Linked DNA regions of Marinomonas mediterranea MMB-1. The protein of the gene in region 1 interacts with the protein of each later gene in a pairwise test. Links are inferred from orthologs where the notes say so. Each region holds a gene or a part of one and is shown in the gene's direction. Other genes may lie near its edges. The genes, in order: rho and hfq.

Evidence for each region.
Region 2: the proteins of rho (region 1) and hfq interact in binary tests that used the Escherichia coli proteins (3 or more experiments, as listed by UniProt). The link is inferred for Marinomonas mediterranea MMB-1 from one-to-one orthologs.

What each region holds. Positions count from the first base shown.
Region 1 is NC_015276.1:3,791,433-3,804,795, reverse strand. The notes cover bases 1-2,963. They hold rho (transcription termination factor Rho), read left to right. Parts: upstream 1-830; coding sequence 831-2,096; downstream 2,097-2,963. Other genes in these bases: MARME_RS17395 (NAD(P)H-flavin reductase), read left to right, coding at 2,241-2,957; ppx (exopolyphosphatase), read right to left, coding at 1-176. In the rest of the region: MARME_RS17390 (lysine exporter LysO family protein), read right to left, coding at 3,002-3,913; MARME_RS17385 (MATE family efflux transporter), read left to right, coding at 4,229-5,515; MARME_RS17380 (cobyric acid synthase), read right to left, coding at 5,541-7,034; adenosylcobinamide-phosphate synthase CbiB, read left to right, coding at 7,123-8,064; MARME_RS17370 (aminotransferase class I/II-fold pyridoxal phosphate-dependent enzyme), read left to right, coding at 8,049-9,167; cobU (bifunctional adenosylcobinamide kinase/adenosylcobinamide-phosphate guanylyltransferase), read left to right, coding at 9,164-9,712; gpt (xanthine phosphoribosyltransferase), read left to right, coding at 9,964-10,461; MARME_RS17355 (DUF2914 domain-containing protein), read left to right, coding at 10,868-11,278; MARME_RS17350 (DUF1904 family protein), read left to right, coding at 11,283-11,615; astB (N-succinylarginine dihydrolase), read right to left, coding at 11,745-13,094; astD (succinylglutamate-semialdehyde dehydrogenase), read right to left, coding at 13,106-13,363. UniProt on the Escherichia coli protein: Facilitates transcription termination by a mechanism that involves Rho binding to the nascent RNA, activation of Rho's RNA-dependent ATPase activity, and release of the mRNA from the DNA template.
Region 2 is NC_015276.1:2,811,373-2,817,001, reverse strand. The notes cover bases 1-2,705. They hold hfq (RNA chaperone Hfq), read left to right. Parts: upstream 1-1,082; coding sequence 1,083-1,328; downstream 1,329-2,705. Other genes in these bases: hflX (ribosome rescue GTPase HflX), read left to right, coding at 1,364-2,653; miaA (tRNA (adenosine(37)-N6)-dimethylallyltransferase MiaA), read left to right, coding at 60-992; mutL (DNA mismatch repair endonuclease MutL), read left to right, coding at 1-58. Outside these bases: FtsH protease activity modulator HflK, read left to right, coding at 2,758-3,990; protease modulator HflC, read left to right, coding at 3,990-4,868; MARME_RS12790 (DUF2065 domain-containing protein), read left to right, coding at 4,982-5,179; MARME_RS12785 (ATP phosphoribosyltransferase regulatory subunit), read left to right, coding at 5,194-5,629. UniProt on the Escherichia coli protein: RNA chaperone that binds small regulatory RNA (sRNAs) and mRNAs to facilitate mRNA translational regulation in response to envelope stress, environmental stress and changes in metabolite concentrations.

The sequences.
Region 1 (13,363 bases):
TCGTCACTCTGCAATCCTGCTGCAAGCTGAACTTTATCTCCAAATTGACCTGTAATACGAAGCTGTCCATGCGTAACCTGTGCAACGACCATGTGAAAACTGTTTGAACCGAGGTCGATGGCAGCAATTTTTTCAAATGGGAAGTCGTGGGATTGTTGCAGTAAAAGTGATTGCATCCAATTAAAGCCTTGTTTTGTCTATTTTGAAACTCTATGACGCACAACCTTCGCTTCTTTGTTTACCATTTGGCAAAAGCGGGTTGGGATCTAGAGTGCCGAATGAGTGACTTGGGACGAGGGCCCCAAAACTGACATAGGTGGATTTTACACACTAATGAACGAAATCAACATAGAAGGATGGGCATCAATTTTACTGTCGTTCGCGTTACTTACTGTGATAAAGCCTATAATTAAGAGCAGACAGACTACTTTCTGTTTGTTTTTTGAACATTGATTGTATGCTATTCCCTTGTTATTGATCAAAAAATAGCAAAAAAAGCATTTTTCATGTATTTTCCTATAGACCTTGCGAATAAGTCGAACTATAGTACCTAGTGTCTAAGGGACTTACTCTTACTCAAGATGACGTCTACTTTGACTCCAATCAGATTTTTTCGCGCTATATAACTTTGCACACCGTTGCGAGATTTCGCTCAGTGGCAGGTTTATTGATCACGGTTGTGAGCATCGTATTGAACGACGTTTTTCGCAGCCATAAATAATTAAAATGGCGATAATATTAACCACTTCCGACTTCGATTAGCATACAAACTAACTTTTCTAACGCTAGTCTCGTCAAGTGTCCGCAGATGAGCTAAATAAAACTCCTTTATGAACCTTACCGAACTAAAACAGAAATCAGTACCCGAACTTCTCGATATCGCTGCTGAGATGGGATTGGATAACCTAGCCCGCTCTCGTAAGCAGGATGTCATTTTCTCAATTTTAAAGCGTCATGCTAAAAGCGGTGAAGATATCTACGGCGATGGTATCCTAGAGATTCTTCAAGACGGATTTGGCTTCCTACGCTCTCCAGACAGCTCTTATCTAGCGGGCCCCGATGATATTTACGTTTCACCTAGCCAGATTCGTCGATTTAATCTGCGTACGGGTGACACCATTGCCGGTAAAATTCGCCCACCCAAAGATGGCGAACGTTATTTTGCATTGTTGAAAGTCAACGAAATCAACTTTGATAAGCCGGACAGTGTTCGTAATAAAATCTTATTTGAAAACTTAACGCCTTTATTTGCCGATGATCGCTTACTAATGGAAGCGGGTAACGGCTCTACAGAAGACGTTACGTCTCGTATTATCGACTTAGTTGCTCCAATGGGTAAAGGTCAGCGTGCTTTGGTGGTTTCACCACCGAAAGCAGGTAAAACCTTTATGTTGCAGAATATTGCCAATGCCATTACTCGCAACAACCCAGAATGTCACATGATTGTTCTTCTTATTGACGAACGTCCTGAAGAAGTAACAGAAATGTCTCGTACTGTACGTGGCGAAGTGGTTGCATCGACCTTTGATGAGCCGCCAGCGCGTCACGTTCAAGTCGCTGAAATGGTTATTGAGAAAGCAAAACGTCTAGTTGAGCACAAAAAAGACGTGGTTATTCTGCTTGATTCCATTACACGTCTTGCTCGCGCATACAACACTGTCATCCCGTCCTCTGGTAAAGTGCTTACTGGTGGTGTAGATGCAAATGCGCTTGAGCGTCCTAAGCGCTTCTTTGGTGCGGCACGTAATATCGAAGAAGGCGGTAGCTTAACCATCATTGCGACAGCACTTGTTGATACTGGCTCTAAAATGGACGAAGTTATCTTTGAGGAATTTAAAGGTACGGGTAACTCTGAGCTTCATTTGGACCGTAAGATTGCAGAAAAACGTACTTTCCCAGCGATTAACATTCGTCGTTCCGGTACTCGTCGTGAAGACTTGTTAACCACAGAAGACGAATTACAACGTATGTGGATACTGCGTAAACTTCTTAATCCAATGGAAGACATTGCTGCGACAGAATTCTTAATCGATCGTCTAAAAGTGACCAATACGAATGAAGAGTTCTTCCAGTCTATGAAAGGCAAGAATAAATAAGATAGCTCGCTCGCGAATATCTGACTAAAACCACTTTCAGAAAGTGGTTTTTTTTTGCTTGTCGAAAAGGTATAACCAATATCGTATAGTGTGATTCCTAAGGGCGATTAAGCCTTAACTTTTATAGAATGTGGAGTAAGTTGAGTGAGAGATGTACAAGCCAGTGTTCGTGCGGTAGAACAGATTAGTCACAACGTCTACAGTGCAACGCTTAATGTTGGTGATGCTGATTTTATTGCTGGGCAGTATCTAATGATTATTCTGCCAAGTGGCGAACATGTACCTTACTCAATTGGTAGTGGCCCGAGCAATCTTCCTGAGCTAACTTTGTATATTCTCGTTTCCGAAGAAACGTCGCTTGCAGCTAAAGTCATGGCGTACTTGAGTGAAAACGCTGTTGTGAATATTAAGATGGCGGGCGGCGATTGCCATATCGAAAATGGTGCTCTTGACCTAAACGCAGATAATTTGCTGATGATTGCAGGCGGTACCGGTTTTTCTCAAATTAAAAGCTTTTATGACGACCTAATTGCCCGTAACTATTCAGGCAAGGTTTCCCTGTACTGGGGGATTCGTACAGAGAAAGATGTCTTCATGAAAGAGTGGTTGGAAGAAACTCAGAAAAAAGCCCTTTTCGATTTTCATGTGGTTGTTAATGAGTGCAGTGATGAATGGGCTGGCCGTAAAGGTTGGTTATACGAAGCAATTTTGCAAGATCATCCTGATCTATCAAACAGTGCCGCGTATATCTGTGGCTCGGTTGCTATGGTTTATGGCACCCTTGATGAACTGGAAAAAGCGGGACTTGACGAAAAACGTTGTTATTCTGATGTCTTTGCTTACGCCCCGAGAAATAAGTAGCGAAACCTGCTGTGATATGGGGCTGCTGACTACAGCTCCATAAACTACAGCCCCATAAAAAGAGGGATTAGGAATGGGACGAAAAAGCTCATGATGAAGCCACTTGCAATACACACAGGCACGACTTCCACTCCGTGACACTTTCCAAGCAATGGTAGCGTAAAATCCATGGCCGTTGCTCCCGCGTAACCAACCGACATATGACTGTTTATTCTCGCAAGAAAAGGAACCAGCATCAGAGCAACGATTTCCCGACTGATATCAAGTAGGAATGCGGTTGTACCTAACACAGGGTCTCCAAGTCCAGTAATAAGGATTCCAGATAGGCTATACCAACCAAATCCAGAGACGGCTGCAAGGCTATGATTCCAATTTAAGCCAAGCAGAGCACCGCCAATTAAGCCACCTATTAGCGTTGTACTGATTGCAACTAATGCAATGACGCCCCCCTGTTTGTTTAAAAACAGTTTACGTAACCGATGATTCTCTTGCCTTAACTGGCAGCCCACCAGTAATAACAACGCATATAATAGCCACGTGACAAATTCGTCGACGTTGCTGAGCCAGTGTTTTAAAAAAAATCCTAATACGGTGCCTGCAATGACCCAAGCCAGTGTGATCGTTGCGTCGATCAACGCCTGTTTCATCGCGGTTTTGTTATCCACATTTAAGGTTGTGCTGTGGCTGGCGTGCATAAATTGACCGCTTATCCACAAAGCAATGAGCGGCAAGAGGGTGATAAAGAGGAATAATACGGCGGCTTGAGTGCCAGCAATGGCTACTTTTTCCATTAAATTGTCTAGCGCGCCAATGCTATAGCCAATAAACCCTAATATTAGGTAAGTCAGGTAACTTAAACTTTTAGAGACGATGTGCTGGTTTAGAAAAGGAATCTTAAACCAAAAGCCTACGAGGAGTGACGCCAATAAGGGGCCGAGAGTAGATAGTATTGTCATGTTGTGAATTCGTTCGCTACTAATATCAGGTCGTTTGGGTTGGCGGTCAAGGTAATTGCTGCTTTCTTAAGCGACGCACGATTCTGACAACCCTAATTCAGAAATGCAATTCTGTGCCTTTTTGGCGATGTTGCTTCCTTTATTTTTGGCATTTTAACGCTTTCGGCTTTTTTGCACTTAACGTAAGGTGTCTCGCATAAAGAAAGGGATGTTTGAACACGGCAAAACATAATAATCGACAGAGCAACGTAAGTGTTAAAAAGAATCTCTAAAAAATACCCAGATTTAGCTGAAATACTTCATCTTCTATTTCCCATGGTGCTGACCATGACAATAGAGCTTTCTATCAGTGCAGTAGATACCATTATGCTGGGGCATTATGACGCACTGCATCTTGCTGCGGTTGGCTTGGCGGCGAGCCTTTGGCTGCCATTAGGTTGCTTTCTAATGGGCATTACATTTGGTTTGACGCCTTTGATCACAAAGCATTTGCATGGTCGACAAATTAAATTGGTTAATGTTTATATGTCGCAGGCGGTGGGAGTTTGTTTCGTCTTTGGTATCATTGCTGCTTTGCTGACTGCTTTTGTCCTGCCTGAATTTGCGCAACTTTTAGCCAACGAGCCCGAAACTCAAAACGTCACAAAACAGTACTTAGTCATGATTGCACCAGCTATACCTATGCTGGCTCTTATGACTGCGTATAAGAATTTATACGAAGCCGCAGGTAAGCCAAATTTACCTTTGTTGATTGCAACACTCGGCCTAGTGATAAACGTCGTATTGAACTACGTATTAATCTATGGGCATTTTGGCTTTCCTGAAATGGGAGCTGAGGGCGCCGCGTTAGCCTCGTCGGTATCACTTTATCTTTCCGTGTTGATCTTTGTGTTCTTCGATCGGAAGATTAACCCTTCACCGTTATTTTCCAAACTAAAATGGCGCTATGTCAAAAACTTTACGCTTTTGCTAAAAGTCGGTGTACCTGCTGGATTTGCTTTCGCGTTTGAGCTTGGGCTTTTCTCATCTTTGACCTGGCTGATTGCCGCTTTTGGGGATGTTGCACTCGGCGCGGGACAAATCGTGATGTCCTACTCTACTACCTTATTTACGCCGTTAATGGCCATGAGCGCAGTCACTGCCATCGTGGTCGCTAAGGCCATTTCTATCGAAGGCATCATCGGCGTCAAGCGACGTGTGAAGTTGATACTGATCATGGGTGTTGGTTATTTTTGTGTTTGCTTTATGCTTACGCAGACCTTTTATAATGCGATTCCATACATCTACTCAAAGGATGTAGAGGTCGCGACGATGGCGGCGGGTATCTTGCTCATTTCGTCTTGTTATCAATTGCCTGATATCGTTCAAACGATCTTTACTGGCACATTACGAGGCCTACGAGATACCAGAACGCCGATGATCGCGTTTGGTATGTCGTTGTTTGGCCTAAGTATCCCGCTTGGCTATTGGTTATCCCATTATAGCCCTTGGGCAGAAACCTTAACGGTTCGAGGTTTCTATTTAGGGCTGCTTGCTGGGCTGTTCTTATTGGCTTTTCTTCTTATATGGCGGTTTCGAGTATTGTATCGTCGTTTGGCGTGATGCAATCGTCAGCAAACAGAATCCATCAAGCTTGCGTTACAAATGCGCGACAGGACTCAATCAGCGCATCGATGTCCATATGTTGTACGCAGCTATCGGCAAGCCGTTGTATTTCCTGTTCTCGAAAGGCTTGATAATCGAAGTGTTGCGTTTCCGTCGCGCCAGCCCATTTTAGAATCGTTTCTAATGACTCGGGGTGGTCGAGTAATCCATGTAAATAAGTGCCGATGATTTGTTTGTCTGGAGAAATATAGCCTTCACAAGACGACGCTAACTGGATCAAAGGCGTGATGTCTTGGTGGAAACTGGAAACACCGGAATGTATTTCATAGCCTTCTACGTGCGCAGCGGAATCGTTATTGTCAGCCAGCCCTACTATCTTTCCTTTTTGTAATTTCAGCTGTTTTTCTTCGGCCAGCACGGTTGTCATTGGAATGAAACCCAATCCATTAGCAGTGGTATAGGCGGTTTTATTTTCTAAACCGAGCGGATCTTCCAATGTTTCTCCTAACATTTGAAACCCTCCACAAATACCTAATACTTTGCCGCCGTAGCGTAAGTGATGATTAAGGTAACTTTCCCAACCTTGTTCTCTAAGGAAAGACAAATCTGTCTGAACGCTTTTACTTCCCGGCAGAATAACCAAATCACAAGCGGGAATAGCTTCGTTTGCACCGACAATCGTAACGTCTACATTGGGGTGCAAACGCAATGCGTCCCAGTCAGTGTGGTTACTGGTTCTTGGTAGAACCGGAACCACGACTTTTAGTCGAGTTTCGGTTTTTTCAAAGGTGTTGTGAGCAACGGCATCCTCAGATTCCAGATGAAAGCCTTGTAGATAAGGGAGTACGCCAATAACAGGCTTGCCTGTGCGCTCTTCCAGCCAATCTAAACCAGACTGGAGTAGAGACTTATCACCTCTAAATCGATTGATGACAAAGCCAATGATGCGCTTTTGCTCTGCTTGGCTTAATAATTCCAATGTACCGACTAGGTGAGCAAAAACACCGCCTTTATCGATATCGGCAATAATGATAACAGGGCAGTCTACGCTTTCTGCAAACCCCATATTGGCGATGTCTCGTGCACGAAGGTTTATTTCGGCTGGGCTACCAGCCCCTTCGATTAACATCATGTCTTGGTTTTCTGCCAGCGAATAATAGGACTCAAGAGCGGAGGCTTTGGCGATCGTTTTGTATTCATGATAGCCAACGGCATTCATATTGCCGATTGCTTTCCCTTGTATAATGACTTGTGCGCCTGTGTCTGTATTCGGCTTAAGCAATATTGGGTTCATGTGGACATTTGGCTCAAGACCCGCCGCCTGAGCTTGCACTGCTTGCGCGCGACCAATTTCATGACCTTCAGGCGTAACGGCGCTGTTCAAGGCCATGTTTTGAGGTTTGAATGGTGCTACTTTGTGTCCTTTTTGCTTCATGATTCGGCATAACGCCGTGACCAATGTACTTTTACCTGCATCGGACGTTGTACCTTGTACCATCAAACTTAATGTTGTCATGTATAGTGTTCACTTAAATTGCTTCAATCAGTGTTAGAATTCTAACCTTGTTTTCGTTTGTATTAGAGTGAATTTTTACCCCTTTCTTATGATTGATTTTCTTGTATCTTATTTTTCTGAGGCGGCGTTTGTCGTTGTTTCAGCTTTGGCCTTAGATCGAATGATCGGCGAACCTAAAAATTGGCATCCGCTCATTTGGTTTGGAAAGTGGGTGGATGCGTGTCGAGCACGATTTCAGTTACCACTCGACAACAGTGTGTTTCATCAGCGGTTTATGGGGGTAGTCGCATGGGGCTGTGCGGTGATCCCTTGGATTCTAATCTACGTGTTTATTATGGATAGTCTGCCGCATTGGTTACATATCCTACTTTCTATCGTGGTGTTGTATTTTTGCATTGGGTGGCAAAGTCTACGAGAGCACGCTGAGGCTATTTTAGTCCCTTTGGAGCAGGGCGACATTGCAAACGCGCGGGAAGCGGTAGGCCGAATCGTTAGCCGTGATACGAATGCCTTAGATGAATCCGGCATCGCCAAAGCGGGTATTGAATCGGTGCTTGAAAATGGTGCGGATGCGATTTTCGCCCCCATATTTTGGTATTTTCTACTGGGGCCTGTTGGTGCCTTGCTTTATCGATTAAGCAATACACTGGATGCGATGTGGGGCTATAAGAACCGAGCGTTTATACAATTTGGTTGGTGTGCCGCCCGATTCGATGATGTTATGAATTATCTGCCTGCTCGCCTTGTGGTGATAACCTACGCCATTTGTGGCGAGTGGGAACCTGCTACTCGTTGCGCACGGCAACAATCTTACACATGGAAAAGTCCAAATGCTGGCCCCGTTATGTCGGCGGGCGCGGGTGCGCTGGGCGTAGAGGTCGGTGGTGAAGCGCCTTACTTTGGCAAGCTAGAACAAAGGCCTGTATTAGGAGAGGGGCTTCCTCCGACGCCGCATCACTTGAGTGAATCCATTAAGCTAATCGATAAAGGTGTGTATCTTTGGGGAGTAGTAATATGCATTTTGATATAAAGCCTCCCAAACATGGCGGCGATTTAAAGAAATGGTCTCGAAAAACGAACGGCGCCGCGAAGACTTGGCTAGATTTGTCTTCGGCTTGCAACCGAGAACCGTGGCCGATCCCTGAGATCCCCATGCAAGAATGGCATGAACTGCCTGATCAAGATGCGCTATATCATGCGGCTCAAGAATATTTTCATTTGAAGCCCATTGCGATTGGGTCGGGAAGTCAGCAATTCATTGAGGCGCTGCCAACCTTTTTTTCGGCTAACGCCAGCATAGAAAGTAATGCACAGAAAGTAGTGAAAGTGCCGCTTATCGGGTATCAAGAGCATGCGTTTGCTTGGAAAAAATGGGGCTTTAGGGTCGAAAGCTACCGTACTGTCGAGGAATTAATTGATTCAACGTGGTTTGCGGCGGTAATCATAAACCCCAATAATCCAACGGGAGAATGCCTGTCTTCGGATGTGTTATCCCAGCTACTTTCTCAAGTACTTTCTCAAATAGAAAAGCGAGAGGAAGACAGTTCAAGTTCTGACGTGTCTGATGAGTGCCATTTGATTATCGATGAAGCGTTCATGGATGCAACTCCTGAGCAAAGTTTGCTGTTTACTCAAGCAGAGCAGATCGAGCGAAGCAATGTGTGGGTCATGAGATCTGTTGGGAAGTTTTTTGGCTTGCCTGGTGCGCGTATTGGTTTTCTCTTTGCCGCTGAAAAATACGCAAACAGTATTAACAACTTGATTGGGCCATGGCCGGTCTCGACCCCTGCACTCTATTTAGTTGAACAGGCTCTAAAAGACATAAAATGGCAAGAATCCGCTCGAGCGAGCCTAGTCAAAAGGCATGACTATTTTTGGCAAATTATTCGCCCAAAGCTAAATACCGTTTTTGATTCTCAGTCTATTACTGCTAATGCACTGTTTTATACTTGGCAATTAGAGTCACAACAAGACGCTGAGCGAGCGTTTGATTGGCTACAAAGTGTCGGGGTGCATGTGCGTCAAGGGGAGAGCTGGATACGGGTAGCATTGCCCGCGCTAAGCGAAATGGATCGACTGGATAAAAGCTTAATTCGATTAATACGTGGAGAGGGTGGGAAGGATCTTTCATGAAACATTTAGTCTTAGGCGGAGTTCGGAGTGGCAAGAGTGCCTATGCCGAACAATGGATCGAGCAACGAGAAGGAACGGTTTCCTATGTCGCGACCACTAAAATATGGACGGATGAATCTGGGAATGCAGTCGATGCGAATTTATTAGAGAGAATAGAGCTGCATCGACAAAGAAGACCAGATGCATGGCAGCTTGTTGAAGAGCCGATCGAACTAGCTGAAACCCTCTTAAACATTGCACGTCAACATCGAAATACCTCACATACTATTCTCGTTGAGTGTTGTTCGTTGTGGCTTACAAATCTGCTGTGTGAAGAGCCTAGAAAAGACATTGAAAAGTATAAGACAGCCTTGCTCAATGCCTTATCATCTGTTGAATGCGATATTGTGTTGGTTTCCTCTGAGGTTGGATTAGGGATAATGCCGATGAACAAATTGGCTCGAGAGTTTTCAGATGAACTAGGTTCACTTAATCAAAACATTGCGCAAAAATGTGACAAAGTCACTTTTGTTGCAGCGGGGCTTCCGCTGACAATGAAAGGGTAAGGAAGAGCGCAGCGGAAATGATAAGGAACGAATGCTGAAATTGGTTGAGATAATGAACTTTTTTGCCACTAATCATGCATTTTTTATCAAAGTCGACTAGAATGCGCTGCAATTAAAAAACTTGACTGCATGGTTAAATAAATCGAAATGATTTTACTTATCATGTCATTTATTTTTTATCGTTAACTGTTTTTAAATATCACCTGTTTATGTCACAGGGCGTAACGACGTTAAAATTGCTGGAGCCAAAAATGAACCCATATTCGAAAGACTTTCCTGTTTCTTGGCAAGAACTGCACCGTGATGCTCGTGCATTGTCTTGGAGGCTACTTGAACAAGGCCCTTGGAAAGGCATCATTGCCATTACTCGGGGTGGACTTGTACCGGCTGCGATTTTGTGTCGAGAAATGGACATTCGCTTAATTGATACGATTTGTATCGTAAGCTATGGTTCGGAAGACAAAGGCGAAGCAGCAATGAAACAAGGTGACCTTAATGTTCTAAAAGGCGTTGAAGGGGATGGTGAAGGTTTCATTCTAGTGGATGATCTTGTTGATACTGGCAGAACGGCTCAAAAAGTCCGTGATATGCTGCCAAAAGCGCACTTCGCGACCATTTATGCGAAACCTGCTGGAAAGCCACTTGTTGATACCTTTATCACAGAAGTGAGTCAGGACACATGGATACGCTTTCCTTGGGACATGGAATACACATTTTCGACTCCGTTAGCAGATCGTCAAGGGCGTTAATTTTTGTAAATTGCTTTGAATGTCGTAGAATACATTCGCTAGACTGATAAGTACGAGATAGAAATTGTATTTTTGTTTGGTATTGATGAGTTCGCAGGGCTGGGTTTAAATCCAGTCTCGTTTTTCTCTCGGGAAGCTGTAAATGCGCTGTGGTCTGCTAGATTGCAAAGCGAGTTTTGCAGAGATCTATCCTCAGATTCCCTAGAGTGTAAGTGATAGTTTGTTGTGTTGTCATGCCGTTGCGGTAGCGTTTATAGTCGAAGAGTTGCTGTGGTGCCTGATAGCAGAGTACAACGTTTTGGCGAGAAGCAACGTATGAACAAGAAATAGCGTAAGGCTTTCTTGTTCAATCGATACAAGGTACTCGATTAACGGTAATTCACTGGTATTCTACAAAGGAAGCGCTATGAGACATTCTTTCCAACGAGCATTTGTCTATCTGATACTTATATTTGCTGCTATCGGCTCAAAAGCTTGGGCGGAAGGCTACGTTGCTAGAGCTCAATTCTCGTCTGATGTCGTTGAAAGAGAGCCGATTGATGACATTGGTAATGTTATTAACGTTGAATACGGCGAAATTCAGCGGGTCTACTTTTTTACAGATCTTCGCGATATGAAGGGCAGTCAAGTCATACATCGCTGGTTATTGGATGGCGACGTACAAGTTGAGATTCCCTTTGATATTGGTGGTGACCGCTGGCGTGTGTGGTCAAGTAAAAAGCTGATGCCTGGGTTTGATGGTAAATGGACTGTCGAAGTGGTGAAAGACGGCAACGTTGTCAGCAGTTACTCTTTTGACTATGTAGACGAGTACTAACGTTATGTTCCGTATTCGTGTACGAGGTCTGCCATTTGAAGACCTTGAATTTTTGTCTGAGCGACTAATTCGAAAATTAGCCAGTCTTACCGATCTCCCCGCTTCACTTTTCACCTTAGAGTACGAAAAATCGATCTATCTAAGTGTCGCTGGCGCTTCTTCTGGTTTCCCGTACTTTGAAATCTCTTGGCTTAATAGCAGCCCGCAATTGAAGCCAAAGATCGCCACATCTATTGAAGAGCTTGTTAGAACGGCTGTCGAGCCTCAGCAAGAGATCGTTGTTGTCTTCCATGATATTGATGAGCAAAACTACTTCAAAAATGGAAAGCACGTTTGAACCTGTGGCTTTCCAGGTCGTTGCTTTAACCTACTACTTTACGTCAAAAACAGACTCTTTCTAGCCCCAAGAGAGCCTTTGCGTTCTAGATTTCTCCCAAATGATCTCCCAATTACAACTAAGACAAAGCTAGCGTTGGAAGTCGTAAATACTGCCTAATTTCAATATTTGGGTCAGTTCATCAAGCGCCTGTCTGCTTTCTTGAAGCAGTTGAGGGTCGGCTAAGTCACTTTCGACCAATTGATCTCGATAGTGTTGCTCAACCCACTGGTTAAGTGTGTTAAACAATTGGTCATTCATGAGTGTGTGTTGGTTTAACGCGGCTTTTTCTTCGTTTGTTAAGACGACTCTGAGTCGCAGACAAGCAGGACCTCCACCGTTACTCATGCTTTGTTTTAAGTCGAAGACGTTAATTTCTTTAATAGGAGAAGAGGCGTCTTTTAGACGGTTAAGGTAAGACCAAACATTTGGATTTTCCTGACATTCACGAGGCACAACGAGCATCATATGGCCATTTTCTAAGCTTAGTAATTGGCTATTGAATAGGTACGACTGAATGCAGTCTTGGACGCTGACTTCTGCACTGGGCACTTCAATAAAGTGAAAGGTATCTGTGTTGCCAGCGTCGTTCCAAGCCTTTTGGAGATCGTGTTGCATTGCATTCGTGTCTAAAAAAGCGTCTTGATGATAGAAGTGGACGTTTCCATTACCAACGGCGATAACGTCATTGTGGAAGACGCCTTTGTCTATGACGTTTGGATGCTGTTGCGCAAAGACAACGTGACGCTCATTGAGACCATGATTCCTTGCAATCGCTTGTGATGCTTCCAAGGTTTGGCGTGCTGGGAATTGCGTTGGCCTCGGGCTCTGGGTGTTGAAAGCAGACATGCCGTAAACAAAGAACTCGACCCCTTTTTCGCCGTAGCCTGAAGCAAAGCGTGTATGGTTTGCAGCGCCTTCATCGCCAAAGTGTTCAACGCTTGGTAGCGTGGGATGATGAGCAAAATGCGTTTTATCGTTAAACGTGGCTTTTAGAATACGTCCTGTGACTTCATGTTCTATTGATCGATGAAATTTGTTCACAAGATTGGCGGGGGTAAAATGCACTCTCCCGTCTTTTGTGTCTGCACTGGGAGAGACCGTCGCCGCATTGGCGGTCCACATGCAAGAGGCAGAACTGACGGCGGAGAGTAGTTTAGGGGCTTGTTTGAAGGCTTGTGTCAGAATCTCTTGATCAGAGCCAATAAAGCCAAGTTTTCGCAAGGTTGGAATATGAGGTCTTTCGTGAGGCGCAAGTACGCCTTGCACAAAGCCAAGGTCCGTCAACGCTTTCATTTTTTCCAAACCCTGTTTTGCTGCTGCTTTAGGGTTGGAGGGTTTGGATGTATTACCTGTCGAGGCGATATTTCCAAATGAAAGGCCACTGTAATTATGGGTCGGGCCGACTAAGCCATCAAAGTTTGCTTCGATCGTTGTCATGGTCCGTTCCTCTATTTAGGTAAGCTTAAGCCTGGGCTTAATGTTTCAGGGGCTTTTAATGTCTCGACTTCAATGCTCGCGACAGGGTAAGCACAGTAGTCAGCCGCATAGTAAGCACTCGCCCTGTGATTACCGCTGGCACCCGTCCCACCAAACGGTGCTGAGCTTGAGGCACCTGTTGTTTGTCGATTCCAATTGATGATGCCCGCTCGGCTGTGCTGTAGAAACCATTCGTATTCTTTTTTGTCGTCGGACAGAATACCAGCCGA
Region 2 (5,629 bases), 990 kb from region 1 along the record:
AACGTGGACTCAATTAAGTATGTCTGACTTAGATAAATTGTTCTTGAGGGGGAGATAGCGTGGATAAGCCGAGTGTTGTTTGTTTGATGGGGCCGACTGCTTCTGGAAAAACGGGCTTAGCAGTTGAACTTGCAAGTCAGCACAATTACGAGATTATTAGTGTCGATTCGGCATTGGTTTATCGAGGAATGGATATAGGGACCGCAAAACCGGACCAAGAGACGTTGCGTATTGCTCCGCATAGGCTTATCGATATTATTGATCCAATTGAATCTTATTCCGCGGCGGACTTCGTACAAGATGTAGTGAAAGAAGTGTCGGATATCGTAGCGGCAGGGAAAAAGCCGCTCTTGGTTGGTGGAACCATGATGTATTTTAATGCTTTGCAAAAGGGATTGGCGGAGATGCCGCAAAGCAATGAGGCTATAAGAGATGAAATTGAGCAAGAAGCTCGGGATTATGGGTGGGAGCACTTGCATAAAGAGCTGTCACGTATTGACCCTGAGTCCGCTAAAAGAATACACCCAAATGATCCCCAGAGACTTCAGCGTGCACTTGAGGTCTATCGTGTATCTGGGAAAACGATGACAGAATTGTGGGCGAAGCAAGAACCACAAAAGTTGCCATTTAATATGATTAATCTGGCGGTTATGCCAGATGAACGTAGTATTTTGCATAGACGTATTGAAGAGCGCTTTCATCAAATGATGGACCTCGGGTTTTTGAATGAGGTTGAGGATCTATATCAGCGTGGCGACTTGACGTTGGAGTTGCCGTCGATTCGATGTGTCGGTTATAGACAACTTTGGCAGTATTTGGAGGGTGAAGATTCTCTCGATGATGCTATTTTTAAGGGGATAGTGGCAACTCGACAGCTCGCTAAAAGGCAATTAACTTGGCTTAGAGGGTGGGAAGATTTGGCTATTTTTGACAGTTTATCTAAAGATCTTGTTGGACAGACCTTGAAATACTTAGAAAGCAGGATTATATAAGGGAAATTGAGAGAGAATTGGTGTACTATCTACTATATTGTTTTACCAAGAATTAAATTCTAATTATTTCGCAAGCTTAAGGAGATACCGATGTCAAAAGGGCAATCACTACAAGACCCTTATTTAAACGTTCTACGCAAAGAACGAGTGCCAGTTTCAATTTTTTTGGTAAATGGCATTAAATTGCAGGGACAGATTGAGTCATTTGATCAGTTCGTGATTTTGTTGAAAAATACTGTTAGTCAAATGGTATACAAACACGCTATCTCTACCGTTGTCCCTTCCCGTACAATCCGTATACCGTCTACTGATCAGGCGGAAGATGCGGCTGAATAGTTTGACTGCACGCAGTTGAACTGAGGAAAGAGAATTTGTTTTTTGAACGCCCTGATAGTGGTGAAATTGCCGTTTTAGTTCATATCGATTTTTATGATCAGGCAGAAAAATATGGGCCGGAAGAGTTTATAGAGCTTTCTATATCTGCTGGTGCTGACCCTGTTGCTGTTGTAGTAGGGTCGCGACAGCGTCCAGACCCCAAATACTTTATCGGCTCAGGTAAGCTTGAAGAGATAAAAGACATTGTGCTTCGAGAAGAAGCGCAAGTCGTTCTTTTTGATCATGCTTTATCTCCTTCCCAAGAAAGAAATCTAGAAGCTCACCTTAATTGTAGAGTGCTTGATCGTACTGGATTGATTCTCGATATCTTTGCTCAAAGAGCTCGAACTCATGAAGGTAAATTGCAGGTTGAGCTAGCCCAACTCCAACACATGTCGACTCGCCTTATTCGAGGCTGGACTCACCTTGAAAGACAGAAGGGTGGGATTGGTATGCGTGGACCAGGTGAAACTCAGCTTGAAACAGACCGACGTCTTTTGCGAGAACGTATAAAAACAATCCAGAAACGTTTAGATAAAGTTAACTCTCAAAGGGATCAGAGCAGACGTTCACGATCTAGATCTGCAATGCCAACGGTGTCTCTGGTTGGTTATACAAATGCTGGAAAGTCGACGTTGTTTAATAAAGCGACAGGTGCAGAAGTGTATGCTGCTGATCAGCTGTTTGCGACGCTAGATCCTACGTTGAGGCGATTAGAGGTAGAGCAAATTGGTTCTGTTGTGTTAGCAGATACCGTTGGTTTTATCCGTCAGCTTCCGCATAGGTTGGTTAAAGCGTTTCAAGCGACGCTAAAAGAATCATCTGAAGCCGATTTGCTACTTCACGTTATTGATTGTGCTGACATTGCTCGTGATGACAATATCAAAGAAGTGGATGCTGTGCTTGAGGAAATTGGCGCTAGTGAAGTGCCAACTTTGAAAGTTTTTAATAAAATTGATGCACTTGCGACGGGCGAGCCTCGTATAGATAGAGATGAAAACGGAAAACCTTATCGCGTTTGGGTTTCCGCAAAAGAAGGTTTAGGTATTGACCTTTTGCAGCAGTCTATTGCGGAGTTGGTAGGCGAAGATATTATTAACGATAAATTGATAATTTCTTCGGACCAAGGTCGATTTAGAGCTATGCTGTTCGAGCAGGGTGCTGTTCGGTCAGAGGAGTATGATGAGCATGGGCGATCTGTATTGGAGGTCTCCTTGCCGAAAAAAGATTTTATGCAGTTGCTTGCTAGAGCAGGGATCTCTGAAGAGCAAGTAATGGCGGCTTAAAAGTAGTCAGAAAAACTCAGTGGTATAGTGAGCGGAACGGACTGCTTTTTTTGATATAAAAATAACTTTACGAATTATCATTAGAACCATTATGGAGATGTATTATGGCCTGGAATGAACCGGGTAATAACGACAATGACCCATGGAATCCTGATAAGAATCGCAACTCCCAGCAGGGTGGGCGAGATCAGGAGCCCAATAACGACCCTTGGGGGCGTCCAAACGGTGGTAAAGAACAATCACCACCAGATTTGGATGAAGCGTTTCGCAAGCTTATGGATATGCTTGGGGTTAAAAAATCTAATCGCGGGGGCGGTTCGTCGGGCGGCGATGGCGGCTTTTCTGGTAAGGTGAGCGGTGGTTTACTGGCGATCCTTATTATTGGCTTGCTCGCTGTTTGGGCTGCGTCCGGCGTTTATCAGGTTGATCAGCAAGAACGTGGTGTGGTGCTTAGATTAGGTAAATACCATAGTACGGTGATGCCTGGTCTACACTGGAACCCTCCTATGATTGACAGCGTTTCTAAGGTAAACGTCACTAAGGTACGTTCTCATGATCACAAAGCGTTGATGCTTACGGTAGATGAGGCAATCGTTGAGGTCGGCGTATCGGTTCAATACTCTGTAGAGAACCCGAAAGATTTTCTTTTGAATGTTCGTACCCCCGAAGAGTCTCTATCTCAAGCTGTTGAGAGTTCATTACGTCACGTGGTGGGTAGCTCTGAGATGGATCAGATTTTAACGGAAGGTCGTGAGTTATTGGCAACGGAAGTTAAGGTTAGATTGCAAGACTATATAAATGCATATGGTACTGGCTTGCTGATCTCCAAAGTGAACGTTGAAAATACGCAGGCACCTGAGCAAGTTAAAGAAGCGTTTGATGATGTTATCAAAGCGAAAGAAGATGAGCAGCGTGTTCGAAATGAAGCTGAATCTTATGCAAATGGTATCATTCCTGAAGCGCGTGGTAAGTCTCAGCGTATTCGTGAAGAAGCTGAGGCGTACCGATCTGAAGTTGTTGCTAGAGCTGAAGGTCAGGCAGATCGTTTTGATCGTTTGTATCAAGAATATGTTAAAGCACCTGCAGTAACTAAGCGAAGATTGTATCTTGAAACGGTTGAGACGATCTATAAAGACGCAAATAAAGTTGTAATCGATGATGATGGCGGTAACAACATGATGTATTTGCCTTTGGATCAAATTCTTAAAAACCAAAACTCGGCAAACCCTATCTCAGGTAGTTTAAATTCTGATGACATTAGCAGCTTAACAGATCAAGTGTTAAACGAGTTGCGTATGCGTCAGGGTTCGTCGGTTCGTAGGGAGGGGAGAAACTAATGAAAGGTTCATCTTTCGTAGTATTATTAGTCGCATTGTTAGCAGTGTTGATTGGTTCGCAGACTCTCTATGTGGTTAAAGAAACAGAGCGCGCGGTTGTTCTGAAATTCGGTGAGATTGTCGAGGCGGATGTTCAGCCTGGTCTTCACTTTAAAATTCCGGTGATGAACGATATTAAAAAGTTTGATGCCAGAATCTTAACGATGGATTCGCGACCTCAGCGTTACCTAACATTGGAGAAGAAAGCTGTAATTGTTGATTCCTATGTTAAGTGGAAGATTGCGAATGTTTCTAAGTTCTATCAGGCGACGTCTGGTGATGAATTTGTTGCAAACCGAGTCTTGTCATCTCGTGTAGACACAGGTCTTAGAAATCAGTTTGGTGAGCGTACTATGCACGAAGTTGTGTCTGGCGAGCGTGACGAGTTGATGACAGAGTTGCGAGACAACCTAGATGAAGTCGCTAAAAATGAACTTGGTATCACGATTGTCGATATCCGTGTTAAGAAAATAGACTTGCCGCCTAATGTAAGTGAGTCTGTTTATCAGCGTATGCGCACGGAGCGTGAGCGTGAAGCACGTGAGCATAGATCGAAAGGTCTAGAGCTTGCAGAGGGTATTCGAGCGGATGCAGATCGCCAGAAGGTCGTTTTGGAAGCAGAAGCTCAACGTGATGCTGAAATGATTCGAGGTGATGGTGATGCGCAAGCTGCTGCTGTATACGCTAAGGCGTATACGCAAGATCCAGAGTTCTTCGAATTCTATCGTAGCCTTCAGGCTTACCGAGAAAGTTTTAGTAAAAAGGGCGACCTATTTTTGCTAAAACCGGACAGTGAGTTCTTTAAGTATCTGAATGGCGTTGATGGTGTTACGAAATAGCATGTTAATGTAATTTGAATCGCGTTTCTCCTGTTCGTTGTTGGGAGAAACGTGATATTATTATGCAAACCGGGTATAGCCCGGTTTTTTAATGGTCATAATAAAGAGAGTCTATGCAGGAATTGTTGCAGTCGCTACTCGTCGGAATCAGTTTATTGTTGATTGCGGAGGGTATTTTGCCGTTTATAGCGCCAAATATATGGCGTGAAATCATGGTGAGAGCGGTCGCGAGTTCTGATATGAATTTGCGCATCATAGGTGCTGTTAGTATGTTCCTTGGGTTGATGCTCCTTTTATTGACTCGAAGCTAAGAGGATACAATTTAATGGCACTAGCGGATCGTTGGTTACTTCCGGATGGAGTAGATGAAGCTCTTCCTGAGAAGGCGGCGCAAATTGAACACCTTAGAAGAAGTCTGCTTAACCTCCATGAGAGTTGGGGTTATAAATTAGTCATTCCCCCCCTTATTGAATATTTGGACTCGCTATTAACTGGCGCTGGTTCTGATCTTGAAATTGAAACCTTTAAAGTAATCGATCAGTTGTCGGGTCGCCTTATGGGGATACGTGCGGACTTTACTTCTCAAGTGGCTCGTATTGATGCACATTGCTTGAAAGAAGAAGATATACAGCGCCTAAGCTACAGTGGTAGCGTGCTTCGTACCGTTCCAGCAGGTCTTGATGGTACTCGAAGCCCTATTCAGCTTGGTGCAGAGTTGTATGGGCATGGCGGTCTAGAAAGTGATCTAGAAATTTTATCGC